DNA from 3 places in the Pseudomonas sp. AK-TSAG1-1 genome. Region 2 is predicted to be linked to each of the others. Evidence: predicted binding sites of a transcription regulator. Region 2 holds the regulator's gene; each other region holds the start of a gene.

Region 1 (6,777 bases), 2.7 Mb from region 2:
CGGCCATGCTGTTCAAGCAGAATGATCAATGCCTGTTTGCGCGCCAGAATATCTTCGAGCAAGGGCATGTCGCGACCGTGCAAGGCGAGGGACTCGGTTTGCAGTAACTCCAGCAATTGTTGAGCTGGAGCAAAGTCGTCGGTGATCAGTTGCAATAAATTAGTGTCGTGCATGGCTGGCCTTGGGTTCTAAGCGTCCAAAAGCCTGGCGCCGGCAAAAGCCTAGCGCTGGGCTTCGAAGTTGAGCAGTTTGCTGGCTACACGGTTGCTGTCGACTTTGTAGCTGCCATCGGCAATCGCTGCTTTCAACTCGGCCACACGGGCTTTGTCGACGGCAGGCTGATCACGCAGCTTGTCAGTGACCTTCTGCAACTGTTGAGCCTCATTGCTGAGGTGTACCGATTCCCCGCTTTTTGCGGTACTGGCCGTTTCGGCCTGGGTATTCAGCGGTGCAGAGGTGCCGGTTTCGGCGTTTTCCTTTGGCGCGCTGGTACGCGTACTGCCTGTAAGTGACGAGGAGCTGTTCAAACGGCTGAAATCGATGACCATGTTAAAAACCTCTGGGAATTTGGACGCTTGCCATGTTTTCGGCCATTCCCTGGAAAACTTTAGGCTCATTTGCAATGAGCTGTCTGCGCCGAAGCGTGCCCTGCTGCGGCACAGTTTAGGGAAGCAACGGGGCTGGCGCCAGTTTTCTGCGTGAGCGTTTTACATGGCCACTTCCACCTGGCCCGGCGCGATGACTTGCGCCTTGATCACTCGGTTGGAGTTGAGGTTTTTCACTCGAATCTGTTCTTTCAGGCCGCCATTGGCCAGGGCCTCGCCGGGCATGCGCACGGCGAGCGTACCGCTGCGGGCGATGATGACCACTTGATCACCCTTGCGCACCACTTCTGCCTGTTCCAGGTGCACCAGCGTAATGACCTGATCGGCTACCGTTGGTCGGGTCAATTTCTGTCCGATGGCTTCATCCACCGACGTCAAAAAACCTTGATTGATCTGACTGACGTCGCGTTCACGCAAGGTCACGTCCTGCGGTTCGATAATCCCGGCACGTTTGAGGGGTCGGGTAGTGGTGACAATCTCGCGAAACAGGCGGACTTGAGCGGGCACGAACACCGTCCACGGCGAGCTTCCCTCGCAGCGAACCTTGACCGTTACCCGGCCCAGCGGACGTGCCGGACTCTCCAGCGACGCTGTCAATTCCTTGTCGCACATAGGCATGCGCATACGCGGGTCGAGCTGGTTGACCTCGATTTCGTAGCGGCCTTCCGTTTGACTGGTGGCCAGATAGTCTTCTACGGTGAACTCAAGAAAGCCCTGAGTGACGCCGATAAGCATGTCAGGCAAGGTAACCGTATCAGCACCGGCAGGGCTGCCAGCGAAAAAGAAGCAGACGGCGGACACCGCGCACAGCGCTTTGCGGGTGCGGGAGGTCAGGCGTCGGAAAAATGTCGTTTGAGCGTTCATACGAGTTAAAAAGCAAGCGCCGTGCCGTTTAGCAATGAATGTGCGTCGCAACAACACTTGGCGTTGGTGTAGGAGTCTGGGCATGGCTGGTGTAATGGATTCGGTGAACCAGCGCACGCAACTGGTGGGGCAGAATCGCCTGGAGCTGTTGTTGTTCCGTCTCGACGGTCAGCAGCTCTACGGAATCAACGTGTTCAAGGTGCGGGAAGTGCTGCAATGCCCGTCGCTGACGTTGATGCCCAAGTCCAGTCCTGTCGTGTGCGGGGTGGCGAATATCCGGGGGGCGACCATTCCGATCCTTGATCTGGCAATGGCGACCGGCTCGGGTGCGTTGAAAGACAAGAACAACCCGTTCGTGATCATCACGGAGTACAACACCAAGACCCAGGGTTTCCTGGTCCGCTCGGTGGAACGCATCGTCAACATGAACTGGGAGGAGATCCATCCGCCGCCCAAGGGCACGGGTCGCGATCACTACCTGACGGCTGTGACTCGGGTCGACAATCAGTTAGTCGAAATCATCGACGTCGAGAAGGTGCTGGCGGAAGTTGCGCCGACGCCGGAAGCGATTTCGGTCGGCGTGGTCGATGTCGAGACCCAGAGCAAGGCGCTGTCGCTGCGGGTGCTGACGGTCGATGACTCGTCGGTGGCACGCAAGCAGGTCACGCGTTGCCTGCAGACGGTCGGTGTCGAAGTGGTGGCGCTGAACGACGGCAAGCAGGCGCTGGATTACCTGCGCAAGCTGGTCGATGAGGGCAAGAAACCGGAAGACGAGTTCCTGATGATGATTTCCGACATCGAGATGCCGGAGATGGACGGGTACACCCTGACGGCGGAAATCCGCAACGACCCGCGCATGCAAAAGCTTCATATCATCCTGCATACTTCGTTGTCGGGGGTATTCAATCAGGCGATGGTCAAGAAAGTCGGTGCCGATGACTTCCTGGCCAAATTCCGTCCTGATGACCTGGCATCCCGGGTAGTCGACCGGATCAAAGCAGCAGATATCAGCTAGGGGCCTTCTGCCCCTGGCGGTCAACACGATTTAAGAGGCGGCATCATTGTCTACGGGTAATTTGGATTTCGAACAGTTCCGGGTCTTCCTGGAAAAAGCCTGTGGCATTTTGCTCGGTGAAAACAAGCAGTACCTGGTCTCGAGCCGTCTCAACAAACTGATGGAGCAGCAAGGCATCAAGTCCCTGGGTGAGCTGGTACAGCGCATCCAGACCCAGCCGCGCAGCGGTTTGCGCGAGCAGGTGGTCGATGCCATGACGACCAACGAAACCCTGTGGTTTCGTGACACCTATCCGTTTGAAGTCTTGAAGAACAAGGTGCTGCCTGAAGCGATCAAGGCCAGTCCCAACCAGCGTCTGCGGATCTGGTCGGCGGCATGCTCGTCGGGGCAGGAACCGTATTCGCTGTCGATGTCGATCGATGAGTTCGAGCGGAGCAACCTCGGCCAGTTGAAGATGGGCGTGCAGATCGTTGCCACGGACTTGTCCGGCAGCATGCTGACCAACTGCAAGACCGGCGAGTACGACAGCCTGGCAATCGGTCGCGGTTTGTCCGCCGATCGACTGCAGCGTTACTTCGACCCGAAAGGGCCGGGGCGCTGGGTGATCAAGGCGCCGATCAAGAACCGGGTGGAATTCCGTTCGTTCAACCTGCTCGACAGCTATGCAGCGCTGGGCAAGTTCGACATCGTGTTCTGCCGCAACGTGCTGATCTACTTCTCCGCCGAGGTGAAGAAAGACATCCTGTTGCGCATTCACGGCACGCTCAAGCCTGGCGGGTATCTGTTCCTTGGCGCCTCCGAAGCGCTGAACGGTTTGCCGGATCATTACCAGATGGTCCAGTGCAGCCCGGGGATCATTTACCAGGCCAAGTGATTGGCGGCGGCAATACAAAAAAAACGGGAGGCCCTCAAAGGCCTCCCGTTTTTTTGTGCCCGGCGTTTAATCCCCAATCACCACAAGCCCCTGTGGGAGCGAGCCTGCTCGCGAATGCGGTGTGTCAGAAAAACAGATATCGACTGACTCGACGCTTTCGCGAGCAAGCCCGCTCCCACAGTGGGTCTGTGGTGTGGGTGAGAGGGGAGGGCAAGCGGCAGAAAAGCGGCAGCCAGCGGAAACCGGTTGCCGCTTTTCTGGCATTGCCGCGTTGCCGATTGCTCGCAAAGCCCCGGTTTATGGGGGTTTTTCTGTTTGGCACGGCGCTTGCTAAAGCTCAGATACGAAAAACCGGTCACCCGAAGGTTCCCGACATGAGCATCAGCTTCGATAAAGCGCTCGGCATTCACGAAAAAGCACTGGGCTTCCGCGCCCAGCGTGCTGAAGTCCTGGCCAACAACATCGCCAACGCCGATACCCCGAACTACAAGGCTCGGGATCTGGACTTCTCCAAAGTGCTCGAAGCACAGAGCCAGAAGAACGCCAACGGCACCATCGCCCTGAACATGACCAACAGCCGTCACATCGAAGCTGAAGGCCTGGGCAATGGCGACGAGTCGCTGATGTATCGCACGCCGATGCAGCCTTCGATCGACCAGAACACCGTGGACGCTCAGCTGGAACAGTCCAACTACGCGGAAAACGCCGTCGGCTTCCAGGCCAGCTTCACCCTGCTCAACAGCAAATTCAAAGGGCTGGTGTCAGCCCTGCGCGGAGAGTAATCCATGTCCCTGTCCAGCGTTTTCAACATTGCCGGCAGCGGCATGAGCGCACAAACCACGCGTCTGAACACCGTGGCTTCGAACATCGCCAACGCCGAAACCGTCTCCTCGAGCATCGACCAGACCTATCGCGCCCGTCACCCGGTGTTCGCCACCATGTTCCAGGGCGGTCAGAACAGCGGCAGCAACTCGCTGTTCCAGAGCCAGGACGCCGCGGGCCAGGGCGTACAGGTGCTCGGCGTGGTCGAAGACCAGAGCAACCTTGAAGCGCGCTACGAGCCGAACCATCCGGCCGCTGACGCCAAAGGCTACGTCTACTACCCGAACGTCAACGTGGTGGAAGAAATGGCTGACATGATTTCCGCGAGCCGGTCGTTCCAGACCAACGCCGAAATGATGAACACCGCCAAGACCATGATGCAGAAGGTACTGACCCTCGGTCAGTAATAAGGGACGACTGCGATGAGTGTTTCCGATACCAGCAACACCATAAGCATGAAGGATCTGCTGTCCAACTCGTCGAAAAAGACCAGTGGATCAACAGTGGATGGCATTACTTCAGCGACTAACAGTTCCACCGGCGGCCAGGCTCTGGGCAAGGATGCGTTCTTGCAATTGCTGGTGACCCAGCTGAAAAACCAGAACCCGCTCGATCCGCAGGACAACAGCGCATTCGTTGCGCAGTTGGCGCAGTTCAGCAGCCTTGAGGGCATTACCACCCTCAACAGCACGGTCAGCTCGCTGGCCGGCAACTACAACTCGTCGCAGGCGTTGCAGGCGTCGTCGCTGGTGGGTCGCAACGTGATCGTGCAGACCAATACCGCGCAGCTCGACGACCCGAGCAAAGGCCTGACCGGTTCGGCGACCGTGCCTTCGTCGATTGCCGGCGGCACCGTGACGATCACCGACAGCACCGGCGCAACTGTGCGCACCATTGATCTGGGCAGCCGCGCAGCCGGCAGCGCCAGCTTCACTTGGGACGGCAAGGACTCGTCCGGCAATCTGGTGCCCGTGGGTACTTACACCTTCAAGGCCAACGCGCCGATCAACGGCACCGCGACGGATCTGGCCACCTATCTGCCGGCCACCGTCAACAGCGTGACCATCAGCCAGACCGGTGGCGAGCTGATGCTCAACCTGTCCGGCAAGGGCTCCGTCGCCCTGTCCAAAGTACAAACCATTGGTATATAGAGCCGACTAACCGGCACAAAGGAGTGGAATATGTCTTTCAATATCGGCCTTAGCGGTCTCTATGCAGCCAACAAACAACTGGACGTGACCGGTAACAACATCGCCAACGTCGCGACCGCCGGTTTCAAATCGTCCCGTGCGGAATTCGAAGACGTTTATTCGGCAACTCGCTTGGGTACTGGCAGCAAAGTGATCGGCAATGGCGTGCGCCTGGCCAACGTTTCGCAGCAATTCACCCAGGGTGACATCAGCAACACCGGTAACGTGCTGGACATGGGCATCAACGGTTCCGGCTTCTTCACCATGAGCAACAATGGCTCGATCTCCTACACCCGTGCCGGTACGTTCAAGGTCGACGATAAAGGTTTCATCACCAACACCGACTACACCTCGCGTCTGCAGGGTTACGGTGTGGATGCCAACGGCAAGATCATCAACGGCGTGCTGACTGACCTGAAGATCGACACCTCGAACCTGGCACCGAAGTCGAGTTCGACGGTGACGTCGAGCATCAACCTCAACTCGTCGGCCCCGGTGATCAACGATACCGGCGCCAACGCCGTGGTATTCGATCCAAACACGCTGGCAACTTACACCAAGTCGTTCAGCACCCCGATCTATGACACTCAGGGCAACTCGCACGTCATGGATCAGTACTTTGTGAAGACGGGTCAAAACACCTGGAAGGTTTACACCCTGGTAGACGGGCGCAACCCGGATGCTACCGGTAGCGATCCGAAAACCACCCCGCCGGTGGCGTCCACCATGACCTTTGACTCCGCAGGCAAACTGACTCAGATCAGCACACCTAATCCGGCGACTCCGGGCACTCCGACGATCAGCAGTGACCTGACCCTGAAAAACTGGAAGCCAGGCACAGTGACCAACGGTGTCTTTACGCCTAACGGCGCATCGGCAAACACCAATGGTGTGACCATTTCCATGGCCCTGACCACTCAATACAATGCTGATACCACGCGCACCATCCCGACTCAGGACGGTTATGCCACTGGCCAGATCACCAACCTGAGCATCGACGGTACCGGTACCTTGTTCGCCAACTTCAGCAACAATCAGAACAAGGCCATCGGCCAGGTTGCGCTGGCCAGCTTCACCAACGAACAAGGCCTGCAGGCTATCGGTGGTACCAGCTGGAAAGAGACGTTCGCGTCGGGTATTCCAGGTTACGATGCGCCGGAAACCGGTACTTTGGGTTCGATCTCGTCCAACTCGCTGGAAGAGTCCAACGTTAACCTGACCAATGAGCTGGTAGACCTGATCAAGGGCCAGAGCAACTATCAGGCAAACGCCAAGACAATCTCCACTCAGAGCACCATCATGCAGACCATCATTCAGATGACCTGATGTGATCTGATCGCTGCGCTGAAAACCGACGCCCCAGGGCGTCGGTTTTTTTATGCGCGTTATTTGGGACGTGTGTTCAGT
Region 2 (6,777 bases):
GAATTGATCCTGCGCGCCCAGGGCCGCCTCGATGCGGCCAATGCCGCGTACCTGTGAGCCAAAACATGTTTAGCAAAAAATTTCGCAACTTCCTGCTGTTCGGCTGCATCGCTGCAATGTTTGCAGCGGTCGGCTACTGGAACATCAGCCCTGAACGCTTCCTCGACAAACCCCCGGTCAAGGTCGAAGACACGGCCATCGACTGGTACGCGACCAACACGCATACCCTGCAATACCTTCCGGACGGCAAGCTGCAGTACGAAATGACGTCCGACAAGGCCGAGCACCTGAAAGCGACGGACGTGACCCTGGTCACCAAACCCGACCTGAACATGTTCCGTGGCACCGAGTTCCCGTGGCACGTGACCAGCGAGCGCGGCGAAGTCAATCCTGACGGCACCCAGGTAGAACTGATCGACTCGGTACGCATCAAGCGCACCGATGAAAAGAACCGCGACACCCTGATCACCAGCACACGCATGACGGTGTTCCCTCAGCAGCAATATGCGCAGACCGAGCAACCCGTTAGAATCGACGGTGCTGGCGGTGTATCGACTGGCGTGGGAATGAAGGCGTATTTGAAGGAAAGCAGGATACACCTGCAATCGAACGTAAGAGGACAGTATGAGGCTCGTTAAAACCCTCCCTATTTTGCTCAGTCTGGGCGCAGCACTGGGAAGCGTGAGCGCCTGGGCTCTGCCGAACGATCAGCAGCAACCTATCCGCATTCAGGCCGACGACGCCCAACTGGACGACAAGAATGGCATCGCCACCTATAAAGGTGACGTGATCATCACCCAGGGTTCGATGATCGTTAAAGGCAACACGGTGACCATCACCCGCACCCCGACCGGTGACATCGACGTCGTGACGTCGGTGGGCAACCTTGCCTACTTCGAGCAACTGCAGACCCAGGGCGATACCAAGCCTGTACAGGGCTGGGGCGTGACGATCCAGTACCACGCCGCGCAAAACCGCGTCGTGCTGATCGACAAGGCCAAGGTTGTCGACAAGGACAACAACACCACCCAAGGCGAGAAAATCGTTTACGACACGGTGAGAAAACTGGCCAGCGCCGGTCGCGCTACCGGCAATAAAGTCACCGAAACGCGTCCGCGCATCGACATGGTGATCCAGCCGAAGAAGAAAACCGACGAGAAGACCCAGTAATGGCAACTCTGAAAGCTCAGCACCTGGCCAAGGCCTATAAAAGCCGCCAGGTCGTGCGTGACGTCAGCCTGTCGATCGACAGCGGCCAGATCGTCGGCCTGCTCGGCCCGAACGGCGCCGGCAAGACCACCTGCTTCTACATGATCGTCGGCCTGGTGCAGGCCGATCAGGGCCGCGTGCTGATCGATGATCTGGACGTCAGCCACCAGCCAATGCACGGCCGCGCCAAGGCCGGTATCGGCTATCTGCCGCAAGAAGCGTCGATCTTCCGCAAACTGTCGGTGGCCGACAACATCATGGCCATCCTCGAGACCCGCACGGAACTCGACAAGGCCGGTCGTCGCAAGGAGCTGGAAAGCCTGCTGCAGGAATTCCACATCAGCCACATTCGCGACAACCTGGGCATGAGCCTGTCCGGTGGTGAGCGCCGCCGGGTGGAAATCGCCCGTGCCTTGGCCACCGCACCGAAATTCATCCTGCTCGACGAACCGTTCGCCGGTGTCGACCCGATCTCGGTCGGCGACATCAAGCAGATCATCCACCACCTCAAGGCCAAGGGCATCGGTGTACTGATCACCGATCACAACGTGCGTGAGACCCTGGATATCTGCGAAACCGCCTACATCGTCAACGACGGTCAACTGATCGCCGAAGGTGACGCCGCGACCATCCTGGCCAACGATCTGGTCAAGGAAGTGTACCTGGGCCACGAGTTCCGCCTCTAAAGCGCAATCGCATTCGGCCAGCCGTCCGAGTGCTGTAACGTTGAAGCGAAGTTTTATACGCTTTTATTGTTACAGCGCTCTAGGCAAACACGACAGTTTCAGGCATATAATTTGCTTAAGTTTGGCGCTCCGGCGCCCTGTAGTGGATGGCGCATGCGCGCCGGCGAATAAGGTGTTAAGCCCCTGCCATGAAACCATCGCTAGTCTTGAGAATGGGCCAGCAGCTGACGATGACACCGCAGCTGCAACAGGCCATCCGCCTGCTCCAATTGTCGACCCTGGACCTGCAACAGGAAATCCAGGAGGCCCTGGAATCCAATCCGATGCTCGAACGCCAGGAAGAAGGCGACGACTTCGACAACTCCGATCCTTTGGCCGACAACGCCGAACAAAAGCCCAACACCGAGATTCAGGAACCCTCCTATCAGGAAACCGCACCGACGGTGGACAACCTGGAAGATGGCGAATGGAACGAGCGCATCCCTAACGAATTGCCCGTCGACACCGCCTGGGAAGACGTCTACCAGACCAGCGCCAGCAGCCTGCCCAGCAGCGATGATGACGAGTGGGACTTCACCACCCGCACTTCCGCCGGGGAAAGCCTGCAAAGCCATCTGCTGTGGCAATTGAACCTGGCGCCGATGTCCGACACCGACCGCCTGATCGCCGTGACCCTGATCGACTGCATCAATAATCAGGGCTACCTCGACGAAACCCTTGAAGAAATTCTCGACGCCTTTGATCCGGAGCTCGACATCGAGCTGGACGAGATCGAGGCCGTGCTGCACCGCATCCAGCAGTTCGAACCGGCCGGCATCGGCGCCCGCAACCTCGGCGAATGCCTGCTGCTGCAACTGCGCCAGCTACCAGCCAAGACCCCGTGGCTGAACGAAGCCAAGCGTCTGGTCAGCGATTACATCGATCTGCTCGGCAGTCGCGACTACAGCCAGTTGATGCGGCGCATGAAGCTCAAGGAAGATGAACTGCGCCAGGTCATCGAACTGGTACAGAGCCTCAACCCACGCCCGGGTTCACAAATCGAATCGACCGAAGCCGAGTACGTGGTGCCCGATGTCATCGTGCGCAAGGACAACGAACGCTGGCTGGTCGAGCTGAACCAGGAATCGGTGCCACGCCTGCGGGTCAACGCCCAGTACGCCGGCTTCGTGCGCCGTGCCGACACCAGCGCCGACAACACCTTCATGCGCAATCAGTTGCAGGAAGCGCGCTGGTTCATCAAGAGCCTGCAAAGCCGCAACGAAACCCTGATGAAGGTCGCCACCCAGATCGTCGAGCATCAGCGCGGCTTCCTGGAATACGGCGACGAAGCCATGAAGCCGCTGGTCCTGCACGACATCGCCGAGGCGGTGGGTATGCACGAATCGACGATTTCCCGGGTCACCACCCAGAAATTCATGCATACCCCGCGCGGTATTTATGAACTGAAATACTTTTTCTCCAGCCACGTCAGCACCTCCGAAGGCGGCGAATGCTCGTCTACAGCGATCCGCGCGATCATCAAAAAACTGGTTGCAGCGGAAAATCAGAAAAAGCCGTTGAGTGACAGCAAGATCGCTGGTTTACTGGAGGCACAAGGCATTCAGGTGGCTCGCCGCACCGTCGCCAAGTACCGTGAATCCCTCGGGATCGCGCCTTCGAGCGAACGCAAGCGGTTGATGTAAGCCACGTTACAGCGTTCCAGTGGCAGGCTATTCAGCCTGCCGCTTTATGCACTGGCAACGAAGGAGAAGCTGTATGCAAGTCAACATCAGTGGACACCAACTGGAAGTGACCGAACCGCTGCGCACCTACATCAACGAGAAACTCGAACGATTGGAGCGCCATTTCGACAAGATCACCAACGTGCAAGTCACGATGTGCGTCGAAAAGCTGAAGCAGAAAATCGAAGCCACCTTGCATATTCCCGGCAGCGAAGTGGTCGCCAACGCAGAAGATACCGACATGTACGCTGCGATCGACTCACTGACCGACAAGCTGGATCGCCAACTCAAAAAGCATAAGGAAAAGACCCAGAGCCTCCTTCAGGGCGCAACAGGTCGTTAACACCCCCAACCCATGATCCGACTTGAAAGTATCCTGACCCCCGGCCGTTCCCTGGTGAACGTGCCGGGCGGCAGTAAAAAGAAAGCCCTCGAACAGATTGCCAACCTGATCGCCCGCGAAGTGCCGGATCTGGAGATGCAGGACGTCTTCGAAGCGCTGATCGCCCGTGAGAAACTCGGCTCCACCGGTTTCGGCAACGGCATCGCCATTCCCCACTGTCGCCTCAAAGGCTGCGAAGCGCCTATCAGCGCATTGATGCACCTTGATGCCCCCATCGATTTCGATGCAATCGACGGCGCACCGGTTGACCTGCTGTTTGTTCTGCTGGTCCCGGAAGCAGCCACCGATGCTCACCTGGAATTACTGCGCCAGATCGCCAGCATGCTCGATCGCAAGGAAGTGCGCGAAAAACTGCGTAGCGCACCGAGTAACGAAGCCTTGTATCAGGTCGTCCTGAGCGAGCAGAACGGTCACTAATCATGCGTTTGATCATCGTCAGCGGCCGCTCCGGCTCGGGTAAAAGTACCGCCCTGGATGTCCTTGAGGACAACGGCTACTACTGCATCGACAACCTGCCGGCCGGCCTGTTGCCTGAATTGGCCGAGCGCGCCCTGATTCACACCGAACTGGCCCAGCCGCTGGTGGCCGTCTCGATCGATGCCCGCAACCTGCCGAGCCATCTGTCGCGCTTCCCGGAGCTGTTGGAAGAAGTCCGCAGCCGCCACATCCAGTGCGATGTGCTCTATCTGGATGCCGATGAGGAAACCCTGCTCAAGCGTTTCTCGGAAACCCGTCGGCGCCACCCACTGAGCACTGCCAATCGCTCGCTGGCCGAAGCCATCAATGACGAAACCGCCCTGCTCGGTCCGATTGCCGACCTGGCCGACCTCAAGGTCAACACCACCAACCTGAATCTGTACCAGCTGCGCGACACCATCAAGCTGCGCCTGCTGAACCAACCGGAGCCGGGCACAGCCTTTCTGGTCGAGTCGTTCGGCTTCAAGCGCGGCATGCCGGTGGATGCCGATCTGGTGTTCGACGTACGCTGCCTGCCCAACCCGTACTGGAAGCCGGAACTTCGCGCGCAATCGGGTCTCGATGCACCGGTCGCCGATTACCTGGCGGCGCAGCCCGAAGTCGAGGAGATGTTTCAGGACATCTACGGCTATCTGAATAAATGGCTACCGCGCTTCGCCGCGAGTAACCGTGCCTACGTCACCATTGCCATTGGCTGCACCGGCGGGCATCACCGCTCCGTTTACCTGACTGAACGCCTGGGTCAGGCCCTGCAGAAAACCCTGAAGAACGTCCAGGTTCGCCACCGCGACCTCACTTAAAGGATTCACACCGCGATGCCTGCTCTGGAAATCGAAATCATCAACAAACTGGGCTTGCATGCCCGCGCGTCGGCCAAGTTCGTTGGCGTGGCGGGCCAGTACCCGGATTGCACCATCAGAGTGGGTCGCACCCCTGAAACCACGGTGGATGGCAAAAGCATCATGGCGATGATGATGCTCGCCGCCGGCAAGGGCACGAAAATCTATCTGAGTACTGAAGGCCATCAGGAGCAGGAAGCGCTGGATGCACTGGTGGCGTTGATCAACAACTACTTCGACGAAGGTGGTTGATTCAGTGTGTCGAGGGAGCCTGCTCCCTCTCTCATCCTTCAGCCCAGCGCCGTATCCATCACCATCATCAGACAGAAACCGATCAGCAAGCCAAGACTGGCGAGCTTGTCGTGACCATTGCGTCGCGACTCGGGGATCACCTCATGAGTCACCACCAGCAACATCGCCCCCGCCGCCAGCGCCAGTCCCAACGGCAGTAGCAGCTCTGCCAGACTGACCAGCCACGCACACAGCAGTGCAAACACCGGCTCGACCAGACCCGACGCCGCACCGATCAAAAACGCCCTGATCCGTGACATCCCTGCGCCAGCCAGCACCAGCGCAATCACCAGACCTTCCGGCACATCCTGCAAGGCAATGCCCATGGCGAGACTGTCGGCATCCGGCATGCCACCACCAGCGGAGACACCGACTGCCATGCCCTCCGGAATGTTGTGAGCAATGATTGCGAAGACGAACAGCCAGATTCGCGGTGGAATTACCGGGTGTTCAACGGAGCCAACAAGCGTTTCCGGTGAAGCGCCGGACAACTGCAAATCCACCAGGTAAAGGCCGAACGCACCGAGCATGATGCCCAGGCAGATAAGACCACTGGCGCCCCACGGGGTCATGCCCAGGCTTTGCGCGGCGGCAATGCCCGGCACGATCAGCGAAAACGCCGTCGCGGCCAGCATCACCCCGGCGCCAAACCCCAGCAGGGTATCGCTGAGCATCTGCGGCATCCGCCGGATCACCAGTACCGGCACCGCACCGAGCGCCGTGCCGAGTGCGCAGATCGCCCCGCCTTGCAACGCCCGGGAAAGCCTCGGCTCCAGATCCAGCCATTGCAGTCCGTGAGCGACCAGCAAGGTCATGCCCGCCAACAGCAAGAGCGACCCCACCGCATAACGAAACATACGCCCACTTCCGATCGCCAGTGTTTCAGTGCCCATAGCCAGCCTTGGATTGTTTTTATAGAAGACTTAAACCAGTGCGGCTTTGTAGCGCGCAGCGACTTCAGGCCAATTGATCACGTTGTAGAACGCATTGATGTATTCCGGACGACGGTTCTGGTAACGCAGGTAGTAGGCGTGTTCCCAGACATCGAGACCGAGAATCGGCGTATTGCCGTTCATCAACGGGCTGTCCTGGTTGCCGCTGCTTTCCACGATCAGTTTTTTCTCCGGGGTCACGCTGAGCCAGGCCCAGCC
Region 3 (6,777 bases), 960 kb from region 2:
CGCTGTACAGATAACCCGAGACGTAGCGTGACGGGATCCCCAGGCTGCGCGCGCAGGCCAGGAAGGCATGGGTGTGATCCTGGCAAACTCCAGCACGCCCGGCGAAGGCTTCGGCCGCGCTGGTATCGACTTCGGTGGAGCCCGGCGTGTAAGTCATGTGCTGGTTCAAGCCGTGCATCAGATCAATCAGCGCGGTGCGATCCCGTCGCTGCTTGCAGGATTTGTCGGCAAACGCCCGCAACGCCTCGTCGGCCTCGGTCAGGCGGGTGAAGCGCAGGAACGGCAGCGCCGACTGACTCTCGTGTTCGGCTTCGCGCAACTCGTCGATGTCGACCTGGCCGCGCGCACCGATGATGATCGCTTCGTGCGGCTCGTCCATGGTCAGCACATGCAGGATGTTGCCGAACGGATCGAGCTGGGCGCGCACCGGACGCGGCAGGTCGAGCTGCCAGCTCAACACGTGCTGACGCTCGCTGTCGTGCGGGGTCAGGCGCAGATACTGGATGCTCGCCCGCACCTGATCTTCATAGTGATAGGTGGTCTCGTGGCTTATGGAAAGTCTCATGCAGCCTCCAGGTATGAACTGTGAATGGCGTTGCCCAGCTGGCGCACCAGCGGGATGAATTCGGTGAGCCAGGCGTGCAGGCCTTCGGCAAGGATTTCGTTGATCCCGGTGTAACGCAGACGCGCGTCCATTTCAGCGGCCAGGCGCTGCGCCGGACGGCCGTTCGCCCCAGGTAGCTGGGCGAGGATCTGGTCGATTTCCTCGGTGCAGGCCCGCAACGAGCGCGGCACATCGGCGCGCAACAGCAGCAGTTCGGCGACATGCCGGGCACCGGGGGCATCACGGTAGATCTCGGTGTAGGCCTCGAACGATGAAAGAGCCCTCAGCAGCGCACTCCACTGGTAATAGGCGTGGGCAGTGCCGTCACTGACGGCTTCGGCCTGATCGCCGGCCATTTCATAGCGCGCGTCGAGCAGTCGCAACGTGTTGTCCGCGCGCTCGATGAAGGTGCCGAGGCGAATGAAGCGGAACGCATCGTTGCGCATGATGGTGCCGTAGGACGCACCACGAAACAGGTGCGAGCGTTCCTTGATCCACTCGCAGAAACGGCTCATGCCGTAACGGCCGAGGCCCTGCTCGGCGATCCCGCGAATCTCCAGCCACGTTGCGTTGATGTTTTCCCACATGTCCGCGGTGATCCGCCCGCGCACCGCATGTGCACTGGCCCGCGCTGCGCCCAGGCAGCTGTAGATGCTCGCCGGGTTGGCCGCATCGAGGGCGAAAAAGTGCAGCAGGCGCTCGGCGTGCAGCTCACCGTGGCGCTCCAGGTAATCGTCGAGGGTACCGGTGATCAACAACGGCATGGCCAGTTCGTGCAGACCGTCGCCGCGACCGTCCTGCGGCATCAGCGACAGCGAATAGCTGACATCGAGCATCCGTGCGAGGTTTTCCGCCCGCTCCAGGTAACGCGACATCCAGTACAGATCCGAGGCAGTTCTACTTAGCATGGCAAGCTTCCTTCAATCCTCGACCACCCAGGTATCCTTGGTTCCGCCGCCCTGGGAGGAGTTCACCACCAGGGAGCCTTCACGCAGGGCGACACGGGTCAAACCGCCGGGCACAACCCGGGTTTCACGTCCGGACAAAACGAACGGACGCAGGTCGATATGGCGCGGCGCAATGCCGTTTTCGACAAAGGTCGGACAGGTCGACAGCGACAGCGTCGGCTGCGCGATGTACGCGTGGGGCTTGGCTTTGATCCGCTCGCGGAACGCATCGATTTCCGCGGTCGTCGCCGCCGGCCCTACGAGCATTCCGTAACCGCCGGAGCCCTGGGTTTCCTTGACCACCAGATCCGGAAGATTGGCCAGCACGTGGGAAAGTTCCGAGGGGTTGCGGCACTGCCAGGTCGGTACGTTCTTCAGGATCGGTTCTTCGTCGAGGTAGAAACGGATCATCTCGGTGACAAACGGGTAGACCGATTTGTCGTCCGCCACGCCGGTACCGATGGCGTTGGCCAGCACCACGTTGCCCGAACGATACGACGACAACAGCCCTGGCACGCCGAGCATCGAGTCCGGGCGGAATGCCAGCGGGTCGAGGAACGCGTCATCGAGACGGCGATAGATCACGTCCACCGCTTTCGGCCCGTCGGTGGTGCGCATGAAGACCTTGTCGTCACGCACGAACAGGTCCGCGCCCTCCACCAGTTCGACGCCCATTTCCCGCGCCAGAAACGCGTGTTCGAAGAATGCACTGTTGAAGCGCCCCGGCGTCAGAACCACCACGCTCGGGTCGTCGATCGGGCTTGAGCTTTTGAGGGTGTCGAGCAACAGGTTCGGATAATGGTCGATGGGCGCGATGCGCTGCGCGGCGAACAGCTCCGGGAACAGGCGCATCATCATCTTGCGGTCTTCGAGCATGTAGCTCACGCCGCTCGGAGTGCGCAGGTTGTCTTCAAGCACGTAGTAAGTGCCGTCGCCGTCGCGCACCAGATCGACACCGGAGATGTGCGAATAGATATCGCGGTGCAGGTCCAGGCCCTGCATCGCCAACTGGTACTGCTCGTTGGCCAGCACCTGTTCGGCGGGGATGATCCCGGCCTTGATGATGCGTTGCTCGTGATAAAGGTCGGCGAGGAACATGTTCAACGCCTTGACGCGCTGGATGCAGCCACGCTCGACGATCCGCCACTCGCTGGCGGGAATGCTGCGCGGAATGGTGTCGAAAGGAATCAGGCGCTCGGTGCCCTGCTCGTCCCCATAGAGCGTGAAAGTGATGCCGGCCCGGTGGAACAGCAGATCGGCCTCGCGTCGCCGTTGTGCCAGCAACTCGTCAGGCGTGTCGGCCAGCCAGCGGGCGAACTCCCGGTAATGCGGGCGGACCTGGCCGCCGGCATCGTACATTTCATCAAAATAGGTGCGGATCATGCCGTACTCCTTGTCACCCGGACCTACAGGCCTTCGCAAGGCCCGTGCCAGCGGCATAAACGCTTTGATTTCAATCGGTTGGATAATCACGCCAGCCACACCGCACCATTGCTGTGCGGCAAATGCCCCAACCTGATCGCCCCCGCCTCATTGCGACGCAGTGCTGTCGCCTATCACCAGCATAGTCAGAGTTGATTTCACTGCTTGCGCCGGGCTGCGGATAATCGGCGCATCCGCTGAAAACTTCCCCGCTGAAGGCTTCAGCCTCACTGATCCGGACTGCCAGCGCAGTCCCCGCAGGCCGTAACCCTGACCGGTTTCCTCTCCTTATCGGTCTTCCCTTTAGCCACCCTCTCCGGTGGCTTTTTTTTGCCCGGGATTCTTGTTTCAGGGTTTTGCCACGGGTGGTTCGGCGGCCAGAAACGACAACGGCCGACCCGAAGGTCAGCCGTTGCTCAATACCTGAAACCAGAGATCAGTTCAGACGATGGCGATTACGCACCTCCTGCTTCACGCCCCAGCCTTCGATGATGCCGCCCAGCGGCTCGACCACGGCAGAGAAGCCTTGCTCGAAGTCGCCGATGTCGTCATAGGTTGCGTACATGACTTTGCTCAATTCCAGCGACCAGGCGCCATCGTCGCGCGCACTGACCTGGGCATTGATGGATTCACCGCGAAATTTGCCTGCTGCTCTGCGCGCCCGCTCCTCGTCCGGGAAAATGGCGTAGAACTCGATGGGATGGAATCGGGAAAAGTCGAAACCGCCTTCTTTCATGCGGCGCAGTACATTGCTGCTGATGTCTTCTTGATAGGCTGTGCTCATGAATCGTCCCCCTCGGATAGATGGATAGACTTTCCGTATTCCCGCCCCGGGCCTCTGGCCAAAGTACTGCGACAACGTGGTTGCACGCGGGAAACAAGCATGTAGCTGACAAGACCAGACCTTAGCGATTCGTTCGCTGATCTCGCTTGCAGAGTAGCCTCAAGACAGAGGCGCTGCCAAGGCCTGGCGTATCGGGTGACAAGAAGAATTTCAGATTGGGGTGATGCTGCGGATTTCGATGCTGTTCTGGGATTTCAGGCTTTTCACCCCGGCATCGGCGGTGCGGCCTTCCAGATCGTTCATATCCAGTTCGGCCGCCACGGGCAGGAGCCGTTCCTTGATCAGGCGTGCGGCCTCGTCATCACTGGGGCATTCCGCGCGCTCGAACACCTCATCGACAATTTCACCATGATCGTCCACGAAAGTGACTTTCCACTTTTGCATCGGTGCCTCCTCGATCAAACCCGCAAATGGGCTTACTACTATCTCGACTTTTGGCGAGATTGATCGTTCAAAAGGATTGCATCCGCCGAACATGAAAAAAAATACATCTACTGTGCCGTCGAGCTTCTGTGGGAGCGGGCTTGCTCGCGAAAGCGCTGGATCATTCAACAAATATGTCGAATAACAGGACGCCCTCGCGAGCAAGCCTGCTCCCACACGGGTTTTGCAGGGTTTTTAGTCGTTGCTTGGCTTGTTGATCGCCTGCAGCACGTACTGCGGCAGCGCGAATGCGCCGATGTGGATTTCCGGGTTGTAGTAGCGGGTGACGATGCCACTGCCAATGAAGCGCTGTTGCAGGGTTTCACGGCTCAGCTTGCGGTAGGCCGGGTTGGTCGACCCCCAGGCGAAGGTCATCGAACCACCGATGTAGGTCGGCACGGCCGCCTGATAGAAGTGCCAGTCCGGGAACAGGCTGCGCAGGCGACCGGCGGTGGTTTTGACTTCATCGATCTGCATGAACGGCGTGCCGTTCTGGGTCACCAGGATGCCGCCGTCGTTCAGGCAGCGGTGGCAGGCCTGGTAGAAGTTTTCCGAGAACAGCACTTCGCCCGGGCCGATCGGATCGGTGGAGTCGGAGATGATCACGTCGAACTTTTCAGTAGTGGTGGCGACGAAACGCATGCCGTCGTCGATCACCAGGTTCAGCCGTGGATCGTCGTAGGCGCCCTTGGAATGGTCAGGCAGGAACTCCTTGCACATGTCGACCACGGTGCCGTCGATCTCGACCATGGTGATGTGCTCGACGCCGGCGTGCTTGGTCACTTCGCGCAGCATGCCGCCGTCACCGCCACCGATGATCAGTACGCGTTTGGCGGTGCCATGGGCAAGGATCGGCACATGGGTGAGCATTTCGTGGTAGATGAATTCATCGGCTTCGGTGGTCTGGATCACGCCGTCCAGCGCCATTACCCGGCCCATGCGCGGGTTCTGGAAGATCACCAGGTGCTGGTGTTCGGTGCGCACTTCGTGCAGCAGTTTTTCCATGCGAAAACGCTGGCCGTAGCCTTCGTAGAGGGTTTCCAGGTATTCGCTGGTCTTGGTGACGGTCATGGTCAAGTGCTCCGATGAATGCGCAGGCGTTGATCGTGGGGACGATTACCCGGGAAAGGCGCGCATTCTACGTTGCCGAAGATGACAGGTCGAACCTCAGTTCATCGGCCAACCACAATCCCTTGTAGGAGTGAGCCTGCTCGCGATAGCGCTCTTTCAGTCACAGGTTCAGTGACTGTGGAATAGCTATCGCGAGCAGGCTCACTCCTACAAAGGGTAATGCGGTGTTCTCAGGATCAGATCCGCACGTTGCCCCGTGGCCCGGCGATCGCCCAGATGATCAGGCCGAGCACCGGCAGGAGGATGATCAGCAGGACCCAGAGGATTTTCATCCCGGTCTCGGCGCCGCTTTTCAGCACGTTGATGATGGCCCAGATGTCGAGGGCAAGAATGATCAGGCCGATCAGACCATTGAACGTGGAACCCATGGTGTCACTCCAGAATAGTGGCTTGCACTTTTAGGATAGACGGTCGCGCGCAGGGTTCCCTTTTATTGCGTTCAGACGTGAACAGCGACCTTCAGGGCTTCCAGCGACGGCGCAGCAGCAATGCCGACCTGAGCGCACAACTCCAGCACCCGTGGTACGTCGTTGCCGTAGACCAGTACCACTTGCAGCTCGTCGTCGAGCAACTGGCTGAAGTTCATCAGTGTGTAACCGCCGTTTTCCTTGTTCAGGCTGCTCATCTGCACCTGGATGCGGTTGAGGGCGGTCAGCGCTTCGGTCTTGGCCAGTTGTTTGGGCTTGAGGTTGAAGTCGATGCCCGGGCCGAACGACGCGACGATCTGCGCGAACAGGTCAACGTAGGTGTCGGCCTGGAACAGCACGGTCTCTGGCAGGCTGCCGACCACCACCCACTCGCCCAGCGGGATCGGGAACGTGTCGTCGTAGTTGATATCGGGGTTGGCTGTCAGAAAAGCATCGGCATCGGCGTAGGCCTGCGCGGCCTCGTCGGCCACGTTCAGGATCTCGTCCTCGCCCATGCAGCCGGAGCTGATTTTGCTGATGAGTTCGACGAGTGCGGCTTTCATGAGGGCGGATCCTGTGACGAAGGTGAATTTCGAGGGCGCGAAGGATAGCGCATTGCGACCTCAGGCTGCACACAGAACGACTGTGGCGAGGGCGCTTGCTGTCGCTGGGGCGCGACGCAGCCCTGAATTCAATGATCTGAAAAAACGCATTCAATGAATTCACGACTGCTGCGCAGTCGAGCAGAAGCAAGCGCCCTCGCCACAGGATGTCACATCAACTGGAGAGTCGAGTTTCAGGCCAGCAGTTTTTCCAGCTGCGCCGTGGTATCGACCGCGCCCATGGTCCGGGCCGCGTCCAGCGCGGTGATGCCGTTGGCGTCCTTGGCTTTCGGGTCGGCACCTTTGCCGATCAGGTAATCGACGATTTCAACACGGTTGAACATCGCCGCCATCATCAGCGCCGTACGGCCATCAAAGGACGAACCTTCGATTTCGG

Evidence for each region. Region 2 encodes sigma-54, which starts transcription at its own class of promoters, with help from an activator protein. Its sites were predicted from a motif close to ANTGGCATNNANNTTGCTNT; they were not measured.
Region 1: a site for sigma-54 is predicted at 3,673-3,692, ahead of flgB (flagellar basal body rod protein FlgB). Genes of this name have one in related genera too.
Region 3: a site for sigma-54 is predicted at 2,967-2,986, ahead of AC1UK9_RS09410 (circularly permuted type 2 ATP-grasp protein). Genes of this name have one in related genera too.

What each region holds. Positions count from the first base shown of each region.
Region 1 is NZ_CM165965.1:4,623,998-4,630,774, reverse strand. It holds gene AC1UK9_RS20855 (flagella synthesis protein FlgN) at 1-173, opposite strand, end outside; gene flgM (flagellar biosynthesis anti-sigma factor FlgM) at 222-548, opposite strand; gene flgA (flagellar basal body P-ring formation chaperone FlgA) at 708-1,469, opposite strand; gene AC1UK9_RS20840 (chemotaxis protein CheV) at 1,552-2,484, shown strand; gene cheR (protein-glutamate O-methyltransferase CheR) at 2,531-3,358, shown strand; gene flgB (flagellar basal body rod protein FlgB) at 3,733-4,140, shown strand; gene flgC (flagellar basal body rod protein FlgC) at 4,144-4,587, shown strand; gene flgD (flagellar hook assembly protein FlgD) at 4,603-5,331, shown strand; gene flgE (flagellar hook protein FlgE) at 5,362-6,696, shown strand.
Region 2 is NZ_CM165965.1:1,071,136-1,077,912, reverse strand. It holds gene AC1UK9_RS04805 (KdsC family phosphatase) at 1-57, shown strand, start outside; gene lptC (LPS export ABC transporter periplasmic protein LptC) at 66-638, shown strand; gene lptA (lipopolysaccharide transport periplasmic protein LptA) at 625-1,170, shown strand; gene lptB (LPS export ABC transporter ATP-binding protein) at 1,170-1,895, shown strand; gene AC1UK9_RS04785 (RNA polymerase factor sigma-54) at 2,084-3,577, shown strand; gene hpf (ribosome hibernation-promoting factor, HPF/YfiA family) at 3,651-3,959, shown strand; gene ptsN (PTS IIA-like nitrogen regulatory protein PtsN) at 3,972-4,436, shown strand; gene rapZ (RNase adapter RapZ) at 4,439-5,296, shown strand; gene AC1UK9_RS04765 (HPr family phosphocarrier protein) at 5,312-5,587, shown strand; gene AC1UK9_RS04760 (ZIP family metal transporter) at 5,626-6,519, opposite strand; gene AC1UK9_RS04755 (superoxide dismutase) at 6,550-6,777, opposite strand, start outside.
Region 3 is NZ_CM165965.1:2,035,304-2,042,080, reverse strand. It holds gene AC1UK9_RS09420 (transglutaminase family protein) at 1-565, opposite strand, end outside; gene AC1UK9_RS09415 (alpha-E domain-containing protein) at 562-1,512, opposite strand; gene AC1UK9_RS09410 (circularly permuted type 2 ATP-grasp protein) at 1,525-2,934, opposite strand; gene AC1UK9_RS09405 (ribonuclease E inhibitor RraB) at 3,410-3,757, opposite strand; gene AC1UK9_RS09400 (hypothetical protein) at 3,968-4,201, opposite strand; gene speE (polyamine aminopropyltransferase) at 4,436-5,311, opposite strand; gene AC1UK9_RS09390 (PLDc N-terminal domain-containing protein) at 5,548-5,739, opposite strand; gene AC1UK9_RS09385 (hypothetical protein) at 5,811-6,341, opposite strand; gene AC1UK9_RS09380 (ankyrin repeat domain-containing protein) at 6,575-6,777, opposite strand, start outside.